2 regions of the Streptomyces sp. NPDC051109 genome follow, and region 2 is predicted to be linked to the other one. Evidence: riboswitches for the same ligand, from Rfam matches in the RefSeq annotation. Region 2 holds a riboswitch; the other holds the start of a gene.
What was found. A riboswitch is a leader RNA that binds a small molecule or an ion and turns the genes downstream of it on or off. The one in region 2 is predicted to bind guanidine.

Region 1 (9,712 bases), on a different contig from region 2:
ATGCACGTCATCGGCGCGGTGCTGGGTGTGCCGGAGGCCGACCGGCCGCGTCTGCGCACGTGGGCGGACACCATCCTGACCCGGGCGAAAGACGAAGCGGGAGTCGAGCGCGCCCGACAGGCCAAGGAGGAAGCAAGCGCCTGCTTCCGTGAACTGGCCCGAGCACGCCGGCTCCAACCACAGGACGACCTCATCAGCGAGCTGGCTGCCGCAGTCGAGAGCGGCAGGATCGAGGAAGAGGAACTCCTCGCCCTGGCCACACTGATGGGGATCAACGGGTGGCACGCGGTACGCAACCACACCTCCAACATGGTCTATCTCCTGCTGACCGACGACGGCCTGATGAGCCGGCTGCGGTCCGACCCGGACGCCGTGCCGGCGGCCGTGGAGGAACTGCTGCGCTGGATCCCCCACAAGCACGGCGTGGGACAGGCCCGCGTCGCCACCGAGGACGTCGAAGTGGGAGGGGTCCTCGTCCGCCGCGGCGAAGCCGTCTACGTCTCGTACGTGGCGGCGAACTGGGACGAGCGGTGCTACCCCGAGCCGCACCGGATCGACGTCGACCGCGAAGGCCCGGCCCATCTGGCCTTCGGCTACGGCCCCCACCACTGCGTGGCACCCTCGCTGGCCCGCATGGAAGCCGAACTGCTGCTGACCACCCTCCTCACGCGCCTCCCCGACCTGCGGCTGGCCATCGAACCGGGCCACGTGGCCTGGCAGAAGGACGTCCTCATCCGCGGACCGGTGGCACTACCCGTCACCTGGTAGTACACGGAGACGCCGTGGAGGTCGAGGAGGGCGTGGATCAGTCCTCCGCGGGGCGGCGCCGTCACACCGATGCCGGCGGCCGGCCGCCGGTTCGCGCCGCGCAACACGTTCGGGGGCATCGCCTGGCTGGTGCCGCCTTCGGCCAGGGTCATCACCGCACTACGGCGTCCTCCGCGGACCCGTAGGGGCCGAGGATCCGGTGCGGAAGGCAGCTGAAGAGGGTGCCGTCGGTGAGGGTCCGCGATTGGCCGGTCAGGCCGACCAGGACCAGGCCTCCCTCCGGCCACGAGGGTCTCGACGGAGCCGAGTGCGTACGGGGCCCAGCCGCCGTCGTACTCGACACCACGCGTCAGGACCCGGCCGCCGCGCACTCACCAGCCTGCAGGGCGACGCGTCGGCCCGCGGTCCAGTGCGGGACGTCCCGTCCGCAGTCGACGATGACGCCGGTGACCCCGTGTCCCAGGGTGGGGATGTCGCCCGCCAGATGGGCCGGGGTGAGTGTGCCGTCGACGAGGTGCACGTCGGACAGGCAGACGCCCGCGGTCTCCACTGTTGACCAGCACCTCCCGGGGCCCGGGGCGGGAATGGGGACCTCTTCGACGATCAGGGTGCGCGAGGGGATGTGCGGGCGCGCGGCGCGCACGGTCTGCGGCATGACGCGGCATGGCATGGCATGGGCCGGCCGGACTGGGTTGGGCCGGGCCGGCCGGGAGCCACGGGTGAGGAACGTCACCGCGGGGGCGGGCCCCGGAGGGCCGCCGCCGTTGCTAGTTTGTCGGGCGGTCGGATTCACGGCCCCGGACGAGATGCGCCGTACCCGGTTACGCACGACGACGCGCGAGGTGCTGCACGAGCAGCGCCGTGCGCTGTCCGCACCCGGGCAGCGTCCTCGTCGAGCCAGATGGGCCGAACGCCATGACCGTGCCACTCACCCGCAGCCTGTACCGGACGACCGCGCATGCCGCCGGGGGCCGTACCGGATCCGTCCGCACGGACGACAGGCGGCTCGACGTCCGTCTCGCCCCGCCGCGCAAGAACGTTCCCGGCACCACCAACCCCGAGCAGCTGTTCGCGGCCGGTTTCGCCGCCTGCTTCACCTCCGCGCTCGCGGAGGTCGCCGCCGAGTTCGGGGCGGACGCCTCGGCCGCGCGCGTCGCCTGCGAGGTGCAGCTCGGCACCACGGACACGCCCGCGGGCTACGGTCTCGCGGTGGCCCTCACCGTAAGCCTGCCGGGGTGGCGGGCCGCGGACCTCCAGCCCCTGCTGCACCGGGCGGACGCGGTCTGCCCGTACTCGCAGGCAGTGCGCGGCAACGTACCGCTGACCCTTCTGGCCGTGGACGACCCCGCCGCCGATGACCGCGCCTGAGCCGGGGCCGGAGGTCCGCTTCCCGGACCGGCCCGGCGTACCGGTGCCCGAGCACGGCGCCTGGCTGCGGCGCGGCATCAGCCGCAACGGCGGACCCCTTCTCGTGGAACGCGAAGCGGTGTGGCTGCAGACCGGCCCGTACTACGCCGACAGCCGGGGGTTCGCGGGTACCACGTCCTTCGGCGGTTCCCGGGTGCACTTCCACCACCTCACGGGCGAGCCGGGCGAAGACGTCGGCGCCTTCCGGTGGGAGGGTGATCATCTCGTCGAATGGGGCACCAACACGGACGGCAGTACCTTCCTGGAGGTCTGGGACCCGCTGCCCGGCGCCGAAGGGGCCGCCGGCTCCTGGTCCGGCCCGGGACACCACGTGGTGCGCGTCGGCCGGCACGTGGTGCACGTCGACTCCCGTGCGGGTACGTACTGGCGGCTGTGACGGTCGTGACGGCTGTGCCCTGCCATCTCGATGCCTCCGGCGTTCACGGGGATCCGCGTCTGCCGCAACAGGCGACCGGGGCGCCGGGTCACCACGCCCCGGCAGGAGCCCGGTCCGAGGCGATCGGCGGTAGCGGGCTTCTACATGGCGGAGCGAAGCATCCCCGCCGTCTTGGCCATTGCGGCCTTCGCCGCCGTGTCGGTGGCCGTCCGGGCGGCGTCTTCAAGCAGTAGGGCCGCTGCCTGGAGGAGCCCTACGTGCACGGGTACGGTCTCCAATCCGGTGAGCGCGGCCATGGCCTGATCGGTGGCGCTCTGCGGGATGAGGGTGCTGACGCCGCGTCCGGCGGTCCGCTGGGGGTGCGCTGGTGTAGTCACGAGGTGATTCTCGCGGATCCGGGTCAGGTCCGGGTCTGGTCTGGTCTGGTCTGGTCTGGTCTGGTCTGGTCGGACAGTCGGACCGGCGGGGGGCGCCGCGTGCAGTGCGGACCCGGGGGCGCGGGCGACCGGCGGGCGCTCGCCGGAGCGGCGGGGTACAGTCACCCGATGCTGCGCATCGAATCCCCCGTCACCACCGCCCGGCTGATACTCCGTCCGTTCCGACCCGGGGACGCGGAGGACGTATGCGACTACCAGCGCCGGCCCGACGTCGCCCGCTTCATGCGGTGGGAGCCGCGCGGACCGCAGGACGTCCGGGTGGCGGTGGAGCAGATGGCCCGGGAGACCGAACTCGCCTCGAACGGGGACTGCCTCAGCCTGGCGGTCGTCGAACCGGTAACGGGGACGGTCGTCGGCCAGGTCGAACTGGTCCTGCTCAGCGCGGAACACCGCCAGGGCGAGCTCGGCTATGTCTTCCACCCCGCCCACCAGGGCAGGGGCTTCGCCACGGAGGCCGCGCTCGCCGTCCTGGGCCTGGGATTCGACGCACTGGGGCTGCACCGGGTAATCGGGCGCTGCCACGGGGACAACACCGCCTCCGCCAGGCTCCTCGAACGCCTGGGCATGCGCCGGGAGGCCCGTTTCATCGGTACGGAGTTCTTCAAGGGAGCTTGGCGCGACGACCTGGTGTACGCCATGCTCCGCGAGGAGTGGCAGGGCCTCGACGGACGATCGCGCTGATGTGGAGGGCCTCGGTCACAGCCCCGGGTCGGTGCGGACGAGCCGTACCGCGGCTGCGGGGTCCGTGGCTCGGGTGACCGACCGGCCCAGGACGACGTGCGAGGCCCCCGCGGCGACGGCGGCACGCGGCGTACCAGACGCAGCACTTGCTCCTCGATCGAGGCGTGGACCCCGATATGGGCGAGGTCCGGGCCGGTCGTGCTGGTGACGACGGTCAATGCGCGGACTCGCAGGCGTGGGAAGCCGCGGGCCGCGGCAACGGCTGCGGCCACGATGCCGTGCCTCCCGTGCCGTGCACCGTCACCGTCGACGCACCGAGTGCGCCTGCGGCACGGACTGCGCCGGCGACGGAGTTCGGAATCTCGAAGAGCTTCACGTCCCGAACCGCCCAGACGTGACGTTCCCCCACAGCCCGCGGGCGATGGCGGCTTCGTATCCGGGTCGGGAGCGCTGGCGGCGGTCGACCGGGAGAAGATGCGGTGTGAGTACTGCCCTCGCGGAGGCCCTCTCCGCCGTTCTTCTCGTCATCGTGCTGGCGTGCGCGGTCATCCGTCCGTTCGGCTGGCCGGAGGCCGTCGTCGCCGTCCCGGCCGCCGGTGCCGTCATCGCCACCGGGGCCATCTCGCTCGACCACGCGGCGGACGAGGCCGCCCGGCTGGGGCCGGTGATCGGCTTCCTGGCCGCCGTACTCGTCCTGGCCCAGCTGTGCGACGACGAGGGGCTGTTCCACGCCTGCGGCGCGTGGATGGCCCGCACCGCGGCGGGACGGCCGCGCCGCCTGCTGGCGCAGGTGTTCGCCCTCGCCTCGGTGATCACCGCGGTGCTCAGCCTGGACGCCACCATCGTGCTGCTGACCCCGGTGGTGTTCGCCACCGCCGCGCGGCTCGGAGCCCGGTCCCGGCCGCACGTGTACGCCTGCACCCACCTGTCGAACACCGCCTCCCTGCTGCTGCCCGTCTCCAACCTCACCAACCTGCTGGCGTTCGCCGCCAGCGGGCTCAGTTTCACCCGGTTCGGCGCCCTGATGGCCCTGCCCTGGCTGGTGGCCATCGGGGTCGAGTACCTCGTGTTCCGCCGGTTCTTCGCCACCGACCTGGACGCCGGATCCGCGGCCCCGGCCACCGCCCCACCCCGCGAACTGCCTTTGTTCGCCCTGGCCACGGTGGCGTGCACGCTGGCCGGGTTCGTGGTCACGTCCGCGTTCGGCGTCGACCCGGCCTGGGCGGCGTTCGCGGGCGCGGCCGTCCTCGCCGTACGCGCCCTCGCACGGCGCCGCACCACCCCGGCCGCCATCGTGCGCGCCGCCGCGCTGCCCTTCCTCGCCTTCGTCCTGGCCCTCGGGGTCGTGGTCCGCGCCGTCGTCGACAACGGCCTCGACACGGCCCTCGGCCACCTGATCCCCGACGGCACCGACCTGCCGGCCCTGCTGGGCATCGCCGCGCTGGCCGCCGTACTGGCCAACATGATCAACAACCTGCCCGCCGTACTCGTACTGCTGCCGCTGACCGCCCCGTCCGGGCCCGGCGCGGTCCTGGCGGTGCTGCTCGGGGTGAACATCGGCCCCAATCTCACGTACGCCGGCTCGCTGGCCACCCTGCTGTGGCGGCGCATCGTCCACGCCCACGACGCCGAGGTGGAGCTGAAGGAGTTCACACGGCTCGGTCTGTACGCCGTACCGGCAAGCCTGGGGGCCGCCGTGCTGGCACTGTGGGTGTCACTGACCGCGATGCAAGGAGGCTGAAACCCATGGCCGTGCTGGTCTGGATCGCCGAGGGCACCTGGCCCGCCTGTGTCGACGCCGCCCGCGACCACACCCCCGACGGCGCGGACGTCGTCCTCCTCCACGTCACACCGGTCGACGTCGCCGGGGCGGCACACGGCGCGTTCGCCGGCCTGCTCGGCCGCGGCCACCCCGAACGCGACCCCGGTACACGGCTGGAGCACCTGGCCGCCGTATCCGCCGACCAACTCCTCGCGGACGCCGCGCGGCGCCTGGGCCGCCCCTGCACCCGGCAGGAGCGCACCGGCCGTGCCGAGCGGGAAGTCGTCGCCGCCGCCGAAGGCGCCGACCTGCTCGTCCTCGCCCGTGACGGCGACCGCACCCACCTCGGACCCCGCAGCCTCGGACCCGCCGGCCGCTTCATCGTCGACCACGCGCCGTGTCCCGTCCTGCTGGTCTGGCCCGAGACGGCGCCCGGTGGCGCCCCGATCCCGCCCCCGCCGCCGCGGCCTCCGGACCACCGGTAGGCACTGCTCCGCCGCGCCGGTCGTCGGTGCACACCGCACGGTGAGCGCAGCGCTCCCCCGCCCCGCCCGTCATATCGCAAGGCGCCCGCACCCTGTCACATGCGGCCGCCCGCAGGTGTGGAATCGGTGAATCCGGGGCGGGGGCGTGCGCTGATCGACAGGATGGGGGCATGGAGCGTGGGAATGTGGGGCGGTCGGCCGGACCCCGGCCGATGGTGGTGCGGGTGCCGGTGGAGCCGGTGGAGGCCGCGGTGGAAGCCGACGCGGCCGATGCCAATGCGCGTGCGGGCGATGTGGTCGTACGCGGCCCGGTGTTCGGGGTGGCGGTGCAGGGCGTCGGGGACGGGCCCCTCTGGCGGGTGGTGAGCTCCGTCACCGACGGCTGCCCGCAGCAGGCGCGCGACAGCCTGAACTCCTTGTTGTGGTTCCGCGCGAAGGACGATGCGCACGACAGGGCGGAGCGGCGCGCCCTGCTCGCGGCGGTCGCCCGCCTGGAGAGCGAACGGGTCGACAAAGTCGCGGTGGCCGGTACCAGGTACCGGATCGTGCGCGCCGAGGAGTACGCCGTCACGGGCCCGGACGGCATCGAAGGGCCTCGCCCGACCGATCCGGAACCACCTGTCCTGGACTGGTCCCGCGGCAACGCCGGCCCGGACCTCGACGACGACCTGGTGTTGGACCCCGACGCTCCGGTCACCCCGGCCCAGGCGATCGAGCAGCTCGCCCTGCGCGGCCTGTCCTACTCCGGCAGCCGGTTCCCCGAGGACGTACGCTCCGACTCGCGGCGGGCGCTGGACAGTCATCCGGACGTACTGCTGCTGCCGCCGTCGTTCATGATCGTGGAGCGGTCCGCGAGCGGCTGGACGCCGGTCAACGGCCCGCACGCCGGGGCGCACTCCGCCCGCAAGGCGCTGGAATTCTCCCTGACGTGGATGTGGCCGCGGATGCGCGGCCTCATCGCGTACGACGCCGACATGCACACCGACGCCCGCAGCGTGGCCGCCGCCGGGGCGGCCTTCGCCGGTCCGGCGGCCGCGGAGCTGGCCGAGTACGCCGCAGCCGCCGACACGCTCCGGGCGGGCGGCCGCGTCAACCGGCTGGAATTCCAGGGCAGCGTGTACGAGATCGCCCGCACGCGGCGCCTGATGCGCTGGGGCCCCGACGGCCCCGAAGGCCCGCGCCCGTCCGACGCCAACACCCAGGACCCCACGCGGATCCACCCCCCGCTCGACGAGGACGGCCGGGTCCTGACCGACGGCTGAACCCGGGGGCGGCGGTCGCTCGTACTCGAACCGTACTGCTGGAGCGAGTGGCTGGAGCCGGGCGCCAAGGTCACCGTGGTGACGGTGGGCGAGGCGGACGCGGAACGGCCGTGGTCGGGAACCAGCGCACCCGACGAGCCCTTCGATGTGGACTACTACCCGGACCAGTTGGTGGTCTGGCCCCACGGCCTCCTGGTCCTGATCCTGGACACTGCCGGTAACGAGCTGTACCGGTCCTGAGCCGCGTCCCCAGGGGGTACTCACCGGTGTACCCGGCCACCCGTCCGTAGCACCTCCACGACACCCGCATCAGTCAGGCATCGGTGGCCGCCGAGGACCCGGATGCGGTCCGGGCCGGCTCGTCCCGGAACTGGCGCCGATAGGTCGAGGGGCTGACGCCCAGCGACTTGCGGAAGTGGTGGCGCAAGCCGGCGACCGTCAGGCCCACCCGGCCGGCGACCACGTCGACCGGCTGGTCCGCGGATTCCAGCAGCACGGCGGCGGCCCGGATCCGCTGGTCCGTGAGCCAGCGCCCGGGCGGCAGGCCGGTCGCCTCGGCGAAGCGGCGTTCGAACTGCCGTACCGACAGGTGCGCGACACCGGCCAGTTCGCCGACGGCCAGACGCCGGTGCAGGTTGCCCAGCGCATGGCCGATGGCGCTGCCGACGGGGTCGTCCGCAGGGGCTTCGCCCACCACGGAATGCTCCGCGAACTGGGCTTGGCCGCCCTCGCGGTGCGCCGCCACGACCATACGGCGCGCCACGCGGGCGGCGACGGCGGAGCCGTGGTCCCTGCGGACGAGGTGCAGGCAGGCGTCGATGCCCGCGGCGGTGCCGGCCGCCGTGATGACCGAGCCTTCGTCGATGTAGAGCACGGAGGCGTTGACCGCGACCCGCGGATGGCGCGTCCGGAGCAGCTCGGCGTGCCGCCAGTGCGTCGTCGCCTCCCTGCCGTCCAGCAGGCCCGCGGCGGCCAGGGCGAACGCCCCGCTGCAGATCGACATCACCCGCGCCCCTCGCGCGTACGAGGCGCGCAGCGCGTCCAGAACGGCGGGCGAGACGTCACGGCGTACGTCCGCCACTCCCGGAACGATGACGGTGTCGGCGAACCCGAGCCGGTCCAGGCCGTGGTGGACCACGATGTCGAAGCCGCCCACGACCCGGTGCGGTCCGGGTGTCTCGGCGCACAACTCGAACCGGTACCAGCCGTCCACGTCCAGCTCCGGCCTCGGGACCGCGAAGACCTCGGCGACGGTGGCGAGCTCGAACGGCGCCATCCCGTCGAAGGCGAGGCAGGCGATCCGGTGATGACGCATGACGGGATCCTAGCGGTACCCGCCGTTTGCGACACTGTCACCGGAGCCCGTCCACCCGGAGTCTGGTGCCATGAACCGAGACACCCCCGCCCCGCTCACCTTCGGCATGCTCCTCTTCGACGAGGTCGAAGTCCTGGACATGGGAGGCCCCTTCGAGGTCTTCAGCACCGCCGGCCGACTGGCCCGTACCGCGGCCGACGAGCCCCTGCTGCGCGTCGTCACGGTCGCGGAGGCCGCCCGGCCGGTCCGCGCCCGGGGCGGACTGAAGGTCGTACCGGACCACACGCTCGACGAGGACCCGCCCTTCGACGTCCTGGTGATCCCCGGTGGGGTCACCACGGCGGTCGAGGAGAACGAGAAGGTCATCGAGTGGCTGGCCCGGCGCCGCAAGACCTCCGCGCTGACCTTCAGCATCTGCACCGGCGCCTTCCTGCTGGCCGCCACCGGCGCCCTGAGCGGCCGCCCCGCCACGACCCACTGGGAGGACCAGGAGGAACTGGCCGCCCGCCGGCCGGACATCCGGGTGCGCCGCGATGTTCGGTGGGTCGACGACGGTGACATCGTCACCTCCGCGGGAATCAGCGCGGGCATCGACGCCAGCCTGCACATCGTCGGGCGCCTCTACGGTGTCGAACTCGCTCGCCGCACCGCCCACCAGATGGAATACGCCTGGAACCCCGGACACACCGCCGAACACGGCGCTCAGTGAGCAACCGGGCTGCGCGTACCCGGCGCGCAGCCCGGCAGAACCGTGGCGAAGGCTGAGCCAGCCGATCGGCACGCCGTAGTCGTCCACTACGACGCCCTGTCCCTGTTGCATCCGGTTCTCAGGAGGGTGGGAGGACGCGGCGCCGTCGCACGGACGCGCTCCGCGCGGTTGCAGGTCAGCGCGTGGCCCGCTTCCACGCCCCGATCCGCTTCGAACCCCGCCCGCTCCCTGCTGAGAGCCTCGGAGCAGCCGGGCAACACGACTGCCAAATCCTCTTCATACTGCGGCCATTGAGTGGCGTCACCGTCCGGCGTAGCGTTTTTCGGGAGCATTTGATGACGGGTTGAATCCGCCCACCCCGCATCGGCCTCCTCGTCTCCGCACGCCGATCAGGAAGGCGATTCACCATGCCCGTTCCCGATTCCGCACCACTGCACCTCGCCGTCTCCCTGGACGGCGCGGGCGCGCACCCGGCCGCCTGGCGCGAGG
Region 2 (9,712 bases):
GCAGGATCGAGGACTCCCAGCCGGCTCCGGAGCTCCCACACCCACACCTCGACCGGCCGGTCCGCCTCCAGGAAGCCCGCCCGGCCCTGCGCCCCCACCGTCCCCGGCGGCAGCGGGATCACCCCGGCCCGCCGGTCGTCGTACTTCCCGGTGATCCACGCGACCCGCGCCCGGTGGGCCCGTACGGACGCCACCGCCAGCACCAGGCACAGCCGCCCGTCAGCGAGGGACCACAGCTCACCGGCCCGCGGCCGCGGCGCCGCGCCCGGCCCGTGCGGCGGCGGGGCCCGCCGGGCGCGCCCCGGCCGTCGCCCCGCGACCAGCACCAGCAGCACCACGGCCACCACCGCGGCCGCTGCGGGCCACCAGGACGTGTCCATATTCCGAAGGTAGCCGCGCCCCCGCGCCCCGGCACGGCAGTGCACCGGCAGCGCGCCGGGCCGGGTACCGGCACGCCCGTGCCCACCGTCGCTCCCCCGGGTGACAGCTCAGGTGATTCCCCCCACAACGGCCTGCCGCGGAGGAGCGACCTGACGTTTCGCGCCTTACGCTCGACCCACGCACGGCCCGCATTCCGTCCACGGACCGTCCCCGGAGGTTCTCGCTCCATGAAGCTCACCGTCGTCGGCTGCTCGGGGTCGTTCCCGTCCGCGGAATCGGCCTGTTCGAGCTACCTCGTCGAGGCCGACGGCTTCCGGCTGCTCCTCGACATGGGCAACGGCGCCCTGGGCGAGCTGCAGCGCCACGTCGGCCTCTACGACCTCGACGCGATCTTCCTGAGCCATCTGCACGCGGACCACTGCATCGACATGTGCGCGTACTTCGTCGCCCGCTTCTACCGCCACGAGGGCGGACGGTGCGGCACCATCCCCGTCTACGGCCCCGACGGCACCGAGAAGCGCCTGACGACCGCGTACGAGGACGTCCCCGACGAGCGCTCCATGAGCGAGGTCTTCGACTTCCGGACCCTGAAGTCCGGCAGCTTCGAGATCGGCCCGTTCACGGTCCGCACCGAGCGGGTCCGCCACCCCGTCGAGGCCTACGGCATCCGCGTCGAACACGGCGGCCGCTCCCTCACGTACTCCGGCGACACGGGTGTCTGCCCCGAGCTGGGGACGCTGGCCGAGGGCGCGGACCTGTTCCTGTGCGAGGCCTCCTTCACGCACGGCAAGGAGGACGTCCCGGACCTCCACCTCAACGGCCGCGAGGCCGGGGAGTTCGCGCACGGGGGCAACGTCGGCCGGCTCGTCCTGACGCACATCCCGCCGTGGACGGACGCCCGCCAGAACCTGGCCGACGCCCGCGCGGTCTACGACGGCCCGGTGGACCTGGCCTACGCGGGCGCCGTCTACGAGGTCTGAGCACGGCTCTCGGCCGTACGTACGAGGAAGCCCCCGCCCTCCCGGAAAGGGAGGACGGGGGCTTCGCCGCACTGCGGTGCCGCGCCTACTTGGCCTCGGCCTTCGCCAGCTCGGCGAGCTCCTCGTCGGACTCGCGGCCCGGCGTCGGGATGTTGAACTTGGTGATCGCGACGCGGAAGATCACGTAGTAGAGGGCCGCGAAGCACAGGCCGACGACCGCCAGGCCGAGCGGGTTGCTGGCCTTGCCCAGGTTGAGCAGGTAGTCGACCGCGCCGGCGGAGAAGCCGAAGCCGTCCTTCATGCCGAGCGCCCAGGTCAGCGCCATGGAGACACCGGTCAGGACCGCGTGGACCGCGTACAGCACCGGGGCGATGAACATGAAGGTGAACTCGATCGGCTCGGTCACACCGGTGACGAAGGCGGTGAGCGCGAGCGAGAACATCATGCCGCCGACGACCTTGCGGCGCTCGGGGCGGGCAGCGTGGGTGATGGCCAGGCAGGCGGCCGGGAGGGCGAACATCATGATCGGGAAGAAGCCGGTCATGAACTGGCCGGCCGTGGGGTCGCCGTGCAGGAAGCGGGCGATGTCGCCGTGGTAGTCGGTGCCGCCGTCGGTGTAGGAACCGGCCTGGAACCACGGGAACGAGTTCAGCAGGTGGTGCATGCCGATCGGGATCAGCGCGCGGTTGGCGACACCGAAGATGCCCGCGCCGACGGCGCCGGAACCGACGAGCCACTCACTGAAGCTGTGCAGACCCGTGCCGAGCACCGGCCAGATGAGACCGAAGACGATGCCGATGACCAGACCGGCGAAGGAGGAGAGGATCGGGACGAGACGGCGCCCGCCGAAGAAGCCCGCCCAGTCCGGCAGCTTGGTCCGGTAGAACTTCTGGTAGAGGAGCGCGACGACGATGCCCATCACGACACCGCCGAGGACGCCGGCGTTGACCGGGGCCTCAAGGTTCACGATCTTGCCGTCGACGACCTTGGCCACCTTCGGCAGGTTCGAGTCGGTGAAGGTGGCGAGCACCTTCTGGAAGACCAGGTAACCGGCGACCGCGGCCAGCGCCGTGGAGCCGTCCGACTTCTTCGCGAACCCGATGGCGATGCCGACGCAGAACAGCAGCGCCATGTTGCCGAGGATGGCGTCGCCACCGGCGGCCATGTAGCTCGCCAGCTTCTGGATGAAGTCCGGGAAGGACGCGCGGGCCAGCATGTCGTCCTGGCCGAAGCGGACCAGGAGCGCGGCGGCGGGCATCACCGCTACGGGGAGCATGAGGCTGCGGCCGATGCGCTGCATGACAGCCATCGCGCCGGAGCCCTTCTTCTTCTGGGCCGCGGGGGCGGCGGCAGCCGTGGTCACAACTTCCTCCAGAGGGCAAGGCGCCGCCGGAGGACAAGGGGACGGCGACGTCTTCGTTGGGGGTACGCGGACTCCCGATGGCGCCGCGTGGTCTACACCAATTGCTGGTGTAGACCAGTTGTAGCATGGTCGGGGATAGATAAGGAACCTTCGATTTCCTGTGGTCTACACCACATCCCGCTCGCAAGGGCGGCCCGGCGCGCCGGACCGGCCGCGGACAAGCGGAAGGCCCCCGGATCCGCGGATCCGAGGGCCTCGCGCGCGGGGGTGCGTTACGCCTTCGTGTTCTCCGCCTGCATGGCCGCGATCTCCTCGTCCGACTCCCGGCCCGGCGTCGGGATGTCGAACTTCGTGATCGCGAAGCGGAAGACGGCGTAGTAGACGATCGCGAAGCCCAGCCCGATCGGGATGATCAGCCACGGCTTGGTCGCCAGGCTCCAGTTGATGAGGTAGTCGATCAGCCCCGCCGAGAAGCTGAAGCCGTCGTGCACCCCCAGCGCCCACGTCACCGCCATGGAGACACCGGTCAGGACCGCGTGGATCGCGTACAGCACCGGTGCCACGAAGAGGAACGAGTACTCCAGCGGCTCCGTGATGCCCGTGACGAAGGACGTCAGGGCGACCGACAGCATCAGGCCGCCGACCTCCTTGCGCCGCTGCGGCTTCGCGCAGTGCGTGATCGCCAGCGCCGCCGCCGGAAGCGCGAACATCATGATCGGGAAGAAGCCGGTCAGGAACAGCCCCGCGTTCGGGTCGCCCGCCAGGAACATGTTGATGTCACCGTGCACCGTCGTCCCGTCCGGCTTGGTGTAGCTGCCGAACTGGAACCACACCGGCACGTTCAGGAACTGGTGCAGGCCGATCACCAGCAGCGCGCGGTTGGCGACCCCGAAGATGCCGGCACCCCAGGAGCCCAGCCCCACCAGCCAGTCGGAGAAGGACTCCAGCGCGCTGCCGACCGGCGGCCAGATCCACAGGCAGATCGCCGCGAACGCGATCGCGACGAACGACATGATGATCGGGACCAGTCGGCGGCCGTTGAAGAACCCCAGCCAGTCGACCAGCTTCACCCGGTGGAACCGCTGCCAGAACCAGGCGGTCAGCAGGCCCATGATGATGCCCCCGAACACCCCGGGGTTCTGGTACGTGAACTCCACGAAGGTGTTGTTCGGCCCGATGCAGCCGCCGCCGACGGCCTTGGTGCCGATCGGGCAGTCGTTGGGGAAGGCGTGCAGCACGCCCCGGTACACGAGGAAGCCCGCCACCGCCGCGAGGGCGGTCGAGCCGTCCGCCTTCTTGGCCATGCCGATCGCGACGCCGATGCAGAACAGCAGCGGCAGGCCGATGTCCGCGTTCAGCAGCGCGGCGCCCGCGGCCACCATCACCTTCGACACGATCGTCCAGTTCAGGCCCTGCTCGCCGAAGACGCCGGGCTGCCCGAGCCCGTTGAGGAGGCCCGCCGCGGGCAACACCGCGATCGGCAGCTGGAGGCTCCGACCCATCTTCTGCAGCCCCGGGTACAAGCCGCTCCACCACTTCGGCTGCGGTGCTGCTGCGGTGCTGCTCGCGCTCATCGGCGTCCTCCTGGGGGCCCGTTTTTGGGCAGGTGCGTCCGGTGCGGCACACTGGTGTAGACCACTTGTGATGCGGTCGCATTCACCCGCCCGGAGGGCAGGTTGCTGCTGATCGTCATCATTCGGCAGAAGCTGGACCCGCGCTCGCGTAGCTGGGCCAACAGTGGGCTACCGTGACAAAGCGGATCGCGCTGGCCGGAACCAGGACGCCGAGACTCGTTCTTCGTAGAACTCAGGGAGAAACACATGGCCACCAAGGCTGAGAAGATCGTCGCCGGGCTCGGCGGCATCGAGAACATCGAAGAGGTCGAGGGCTGCATCACCCGCCTGCGCACCGAGGTCATCGACCCCAGCAAGGTCGACGAGGCCGCCCTGAAGGCCGCCGGCGCCCACGGCGTCGTCAAGATGGGCACCGCGGTCCAGGTCGTCATCGGCACCGACGCCGACCCGATCGCCGCCGACATCGAAGACATGATGTGAGCTGAGCTCCCGCTCGACACTCCGCCAGACCCCGTACCGGACCCACCCGGACGGGGTCTTCGCGTACCCGGCTCTCGCGCACCCGGCCACCGACTAGGCTCGGACGCATGTCTCGCATCGACGGCCGTACGCCCGAACAGCTCCGCCCGGTCACCATCGAACGCGGATGGAGCAAGCACGCCGAGGGCTCCGTCCTCATCTCCTTCGGTGACACCAAGGTCTTCTGCACCGCCTCCTTCACCGAAGGCGTCCCGCGCTGGCGCAAGGGCAGCGGCGAAGGCTGGGTCACCTCCGAGTACTCGATGCTGCCCCGCTCCACCAACACCCGCGGCGACCGCGAATCCGTACGCGGCAAGATCGGCGGCCGCACCCACGAGATCTCCCGCCTCATCGGCCGCTCCCTGCGCGCCGTCATCGACTACAAGGCGCTGGGCGAGAACACCATCGTCCTGGACTGCGACGTCCTCCAGGCCGACGGCGGCACCCGCACCGCCGCCATCACCGGCGCCTACGTCGCCCTGGCCGACGCCGTCGCCTGGGGCCAGCAGAAGAAGCTGATCAAGGCCGGCCGCAAGCCGCTCACCGGCACCGTCGCCGCCGTCAGCGTCGGCATCGTGGACGGCGTCCCGCTGCTCGACCTCTGCTACGAGGAGGACGTGCGCGCCGAGACCGACATGAACGTGGTCTGCACCGGCGACGGCCGCTTCGTCGAGGTCCAGGGCACCGCCGAGGGCGAGCCCTTCGACCGCAAGGAGCTCAACGCCCTCCTGGACCTGGCCGCCGGCGGCTGCGCCGACCTGGAGGCCATCCAGCTGGGCGCGCTCCAGCTCTAGGCAGAACCGCAGGGGGGGGATCACGCGTCTCCCTGCATACGGGCGCACGGTGTCAAAGCCGTGCGCCCGTCCTCGTATCCGTTTCGATCACCGGGAGACCCGAACCATGAACCCGAAGCACCGCATAGCGGCGGTCGTGCTCGCCGCGGCTCTCGCCGTCCCGGCGCTGGCGTCCTGTGACGCGATCTCGACGGCGATGGACTGCGCGAACACGGCGGTGGCCATCACCGACGGCGCCAACGACCTCCAGCAGGCGGTCTCCCAGGCCGGCAACAGCCCGCAGGACGCCCAGAACGCGCTGAACCAGATCGAGGCGAACCTCAAGAAGGTCGGCGACCAGACCGACAACGCCGACCTGAGCAAGGCCGTCTCCTCCATGACCACGGCGGTGAAGAACGTCCGCACGGCCATCGAGAACGGCAACACCACCCCGGACATCCAGCCGGTCGCCGACGCCGCCAAGGAACTCTCGAAGGTCTGCACCCCAGGCTGACCGGGCCGACGGGGCTACGGGCTGACGGGCTGACGGGCGGGCGGCGGGCCGCGGTGCCGCGGACGGAATAATGGGTCCATGACCAGCAGCCGCCTGATCCTCGCCACCCGCAACGCGGGCAAAGTCGCCGAGCTCCACGCCATCCTGTCCGACGCCGGCCTGCCGTACGAGCTGGTCGGCGCGGACGCGTACCCGGAGGTCCCGGACGTCAAGGAGACCGGCGTCACCTTCGCCGAGAACGCCCTCCTGAAGGCGCACGCCCTGGCCCGGGCCACCGGACTGCCCGCGATCGCCGACGACTCCGGCCTCTGCGTGGACGTCCTGAACGGCGCCCCGGGCATCTTCTCGGCGCGGTGGGCGGGCAGGCACGGGGACGACCGGGCGAACCTGGACCTGCTGCTGGCCCAGCTCGGGGACATCGCCGACGAGCACCGCGGAGCCCACTTCGCGTGCGCGGCGGCCCTCGCCCTCCCGGACGGCACCGAACGCGTCGTGGAGGGCCGCCTCGTCGGCACCCTCCGCCACACCCCGGCGGGCACGGGCGGCTTCGGCTACGACCCGATCCTCCAGCCCGAGGGCGACACGCGCACCTGCGCGGAACTCACCCCGGCGGAAAAGAACGCCATCTCCCACCGGGGCCAGGCCTTCCGCGCCCTGGTCCCCTTCATCCGCGCCCTGGTGAGCTGACGGCGGGTACACAAATGGCCTGCGAATCGATCTTTCGATTCGCAGGCCATTGCTGTGCGGCGGAAGGGATTCGAACCCTCAAGCCGTTTCACGGGCCACAGATCCTAAGTCTGCTGCGTCGCCGTTGCGCCACCGCCGCTAGCCGCCTGCCATGATAGCGGCAGCCGGCTGTACGAGAACGCGCAAGATCGGGAACTCGACCGGCGACGGCCTCCCGGCACCATGTGCTGCTGATCGCGTGGCAGTTGACCCTCGTACGGAGCAACGGGGCGGTAGTGGCACGGTTGCGGGGTTTTCCGTCCGATGACCGGAGCGGCCCGCACCGGTTCGTTGGTGCGGGCCGCTGTCGGGGAGGGGGTGGCGTCAGATGCCCAGGTCCTTGATGATCTTGGCTACGTGGCCCGTGGCCTTGACGTTGTAGAGGGCGCGTTCGACCTTGCCCTCCTCGTCCACGATCACCGTGGAGCGGATGACGCCGGTCACCGTCTTGCCGTACAGCTTCTTCTCGCCGTACGCGCCGTAGGACTCAAGGACCTTCTTCTCCGGGTCGCCGACCAGGGTGACCTGCAGGTGCTCCTTCTCGCGGAACTTCGCCAGCTTCTCCGGCTTGTCCGGGGACACCCCGATCACGTCGTATCCGGCCTCGGCCAGCACCGACAGGTTGTCCGTGAAATCGCAGGCCTGCTTCGTGCAGCCCGGCGTCAGCGCCGCGGGGTAGAAGTACACGATCACCTTGCGGCCCTTGTGGTCGGCGAGCGAAACCTCGTTGCCGTCCGCGTCGGGCAGGGTGAAGGCGGGGGCGGTGTCGCCCGGCTGGAGTCGCTCGCTCATGTCAACAGTCTCCTCGGGAGGGGATCGGTACGGTCCGAGACTAAGCTGACAGACTGTTCATGGTGGGCTACGCCCCCGACCCGACCCGACGACGACGGAGGCAGCGCGGTGCCCGAAGCCAGGACCCCCGCACAGATCGAGGCGGACATCGTCCGCCGCCGCGAACAGCTCGCCGAGACGCTCGACGAGATCGGCGTCCGCGTGCATCCGAAGACGATCATCGGGGACGCGAAGGCCAGGGTCGCCTCGACCGTGGACCACACCGCAGGGCGCGCCGTCGTCACCGTGAACCGTCTCCTGACGGACGTACGGGAGGGACTGCGCCACGAGGACGGCACCCCGCGCTTCGAGCGGATCGCGCCCATCGCGCTGGTCGCGGCCGGGGTGATCGGCCTGCTCGTCGTTTCGGCGCGGCGCAAGCGCTGATGGCCCTGCGGCGTACGGGCCGGTCCCGGGCGGGTAGGTTCGTGGCGTGAGCGACGACACCAACACCACCACCCACGACAAGCTGCCCATCCGCATGCTGCACGACCGTGTGCTCGTGAAGTCCGACTCGCCGGAGGGCGAGCGGCGCTCGGGCGGCGGCATCCTCATCCCGGCGACCGCTGCCGTGGGCAAGCGCCTGGCCTGGGCCGAGGTGGTCGCGGTCGGGCAGAACGTACGCAGCGTGGAGCCGGGCGACCGGGTGCTGTACGACCCCGAGGACCGGGCCGAGGTCGAGGTGCGGGGTGCGACGTACGTGCTGATGCGCGAGCGGGACCTGCACGCCGTGGCCGCGGAGCGGCTGGAGGGGTCCAAGGACTCCACCGGGCTCTACCTGTAGGGGAGCGCCTCCCCGCGAAGGAACGACGTCGAAGGGCCGGTGACCGGTGTCACCGGCCCTTTCGCGCGGCTTTGCTACGGTGGTGGGGAACCCCGACGAGACGCGCCGTACCGGGTAGCCGTGGCTGGACGACAAGACGACGCACCCCGTTCGCTCTCGTCCCGGAGGTGCCTGTCATGGCCTGGGTTCTGCTTCTCCTCGCCGGTGTGCTCGAAGTCGGCTGGTCGATCGGTATGAAGTTCACGGAGGGCTTCACCCGGCTGTGGCCCAGTGTGTTCACCGGTGCCGGGATCGTCGCCAGCATGGTGCTGCTCTCGTACGCCGCCAAGACCCTGCCCATCGGTACCGCGTACGGCGTATGGGTGGGCATCGGCGCGGCCGGCGCCGCCGTGCTCGGTATGGCGGTGCTGGGTGAGCCCGTCACCGCCGCCCGGATCTTCTTCATCTGCCTGCTGCTGGTCGCCGTGGTGGGGCTGAAGGCGACCTCCGGTCACTGATCCGCCGGCCCCCTTCGGCGGCGGCTACTCCAGGTACTCCGACGGCGGGCGGCCGCGCAGGCCGCCCGTCACGCCGCCCAGGGCGCCCGCCGCGGAGCCCGTCGTGGCGCCGGCGGTCGTGCCCGTACTCGTTCCGGCGAAGGCGCCCTCGTCCGTCTCGCCTCCCGTCGTGTCCCCCTGCGTGGTCCGGCCGCCGGTGGTCTGCCCCTGGTCCTGGCCCTGGTTCCGGCCTTGGGTCTGGCCGCCCTGGTCCTGGCCGCCGGTGGGCGGCGTCGGCCGGCCCGGGCGGTTTGGCCGGCTCGGCGGCGGCGGGGATTCGGGGGTGCTCTCGCCCTCCGACGGCTCCGGGCTGCTCGGGACGAACGGCGGCGGCGACGGGGCCGCGCCCGGCTGGAGATCGAGGTCGAAGTCCAGGGGGTCGCTGTCCTCCAGGGCCGTCTTCGTGTACTGCGCCCAGATCCGGGCCGGGTACCCGCCGCCCCCGATCCTGTCCTCGCCGAGCGCCCCGTACAGGGACTCCAGGGTGCCCGTATCGGGGTCCTGGCCCATCATCGAGACGACCGTGACCAGGTCCGGGGTGTACGCCGCGAACCAGGCGGAGCGGTCCAGTTCGCCGGTGCCCGTCTTGCCGGCGGCCGGGTGCCCGGCGGCGAGGGCGGCCGTACCGGTGCCGTTGTCGACGACGCTGACCAGCATGGACGTGGTGGTGTCGGCGGCTTCGCGGCTGACGGCCTGCTTCGGGGTGCGGTCGGGCAGGTGGACGTCGGCGT

Region 1: another riboswitch for guanidine. It lies ahead of ACIBAD_RS03500 (Ohr family peroxiredoxin); the one in region 2 lies ahead of ACIBAD_RS10605 (multidrug efflux SMR transporter).

What each region holds. Positions count from the first base shown of each region.
Region 1 covers NZ_JBITFF010000002.1:119,290-129,001, forward strand. Annotated here, with positions in the region: gene ACIBAD_RS03490 (cytochrome P450) at 1-768, shown strand, start outside; partial or broken gene ACIBAD_RS03495 (alcohol dehydrogenase catalytic domain-containing protein) at 1,050-1,423, opposite strand; guanidine-III (ykkC-III) riboswitch at 1,545-1,608, shown strand; gene ACIBAD_RS03500 (Ohr family peroxiredoxin) at 1,684-2,136, shown strand; gene ACIBAD_RS03505 (hypothetical protein) at 2,123-2,572, shown strand; gene ACIBAD_RS03510 (hypothetical protein) at 2,713-2,949, opposite strand; gene ACIBAD_RS03515 (GNAT family N-acetyltransferase) at 3,118-3,690, shown strand; gene ACIBAD_RS03520 (SLC13 family permease) at 4,172-5,431, shown strand; gene ACIBAD_RS03525 (universal stress protein) at 5,437-5,937, shown strand; gene ACIBAD_RS03530 (DUF5954 family protein) at 6,108-7,199, shown strand; gene ACIBAD_RS03535 (hypothetical protein) at 7,278-7,439, shown strand; gene ACIBAD_RS03540 (helix-turn-helix domain-containing protein) at 7,513-8,514, opposite strand; gene ACIBAD_RS03545 (DJ-1/PfpI family protein) at 8,585-9,223, shown strand; gene ACIBAD_RS03550 (LLM class flavin-dependent oxidoreductase) at 9,631-9,712, shown strand, end outside.
Region 2 covers NZ_JBITFF010000004.1:398,019-407,730, reverse strand. Annotated here, with positions in the region: gene ACIBAD_RS10665 (hypothetical protein) at 1-380, opposite strand, end outside; gene ACIBAD_RS10660 (MBL fold metallo-hydrolase) at 609-1,361, shown strand; gene ACIBAD_RS10655 (PTS transporter subunit EIIC) at 1,447-2,724, opposite strand; gene ACIBAD_RS10650 (PTS transporter subunit EIIC) at 2,997-4,298, opposite strand; partial or broken gene ACIBAD_RS10645 (glucose PTS transporter subunit EIIB) at 4,542-4,778, shown strand; gene rph (ribonuclease PH) at 4,886-5,611, shown strand; gene ACIBAD_RS10635 (hypothetical protein) at 5,718-6,104, shown strand; gene rdgB (RdgB/HAM1 family non-canonical purine NTP pyrophosphatase) at 6,183-6,791, shown strand; tRNA gene ACIBAD_RS10625 (tRNA-Leu) at 6,847-6,930, opposite strand; gene bcp (thioredoxin-dependent thiol peroxidase) at 7,155-7,622, opposite strand; gene ACIBAD_RS10615 (DUF3618 domain-containing protein) at 7,731-8,048, shown strand; gene ACIBAD_RS10610 (co-chaperone GroES) at 8,143-8,445, shown strand; guanidine-III (ykkC-III) riboswitch at 8,514-8,591, shown strand; gene ACIBAD_RS10605 (multidrug efflux SMR transporter) at 8,622-8,942, shown strand; gene ACIBAD_RS10600 (transglycosylase domain-containing protein) at 8,967-9,712, opposite strand, start outside.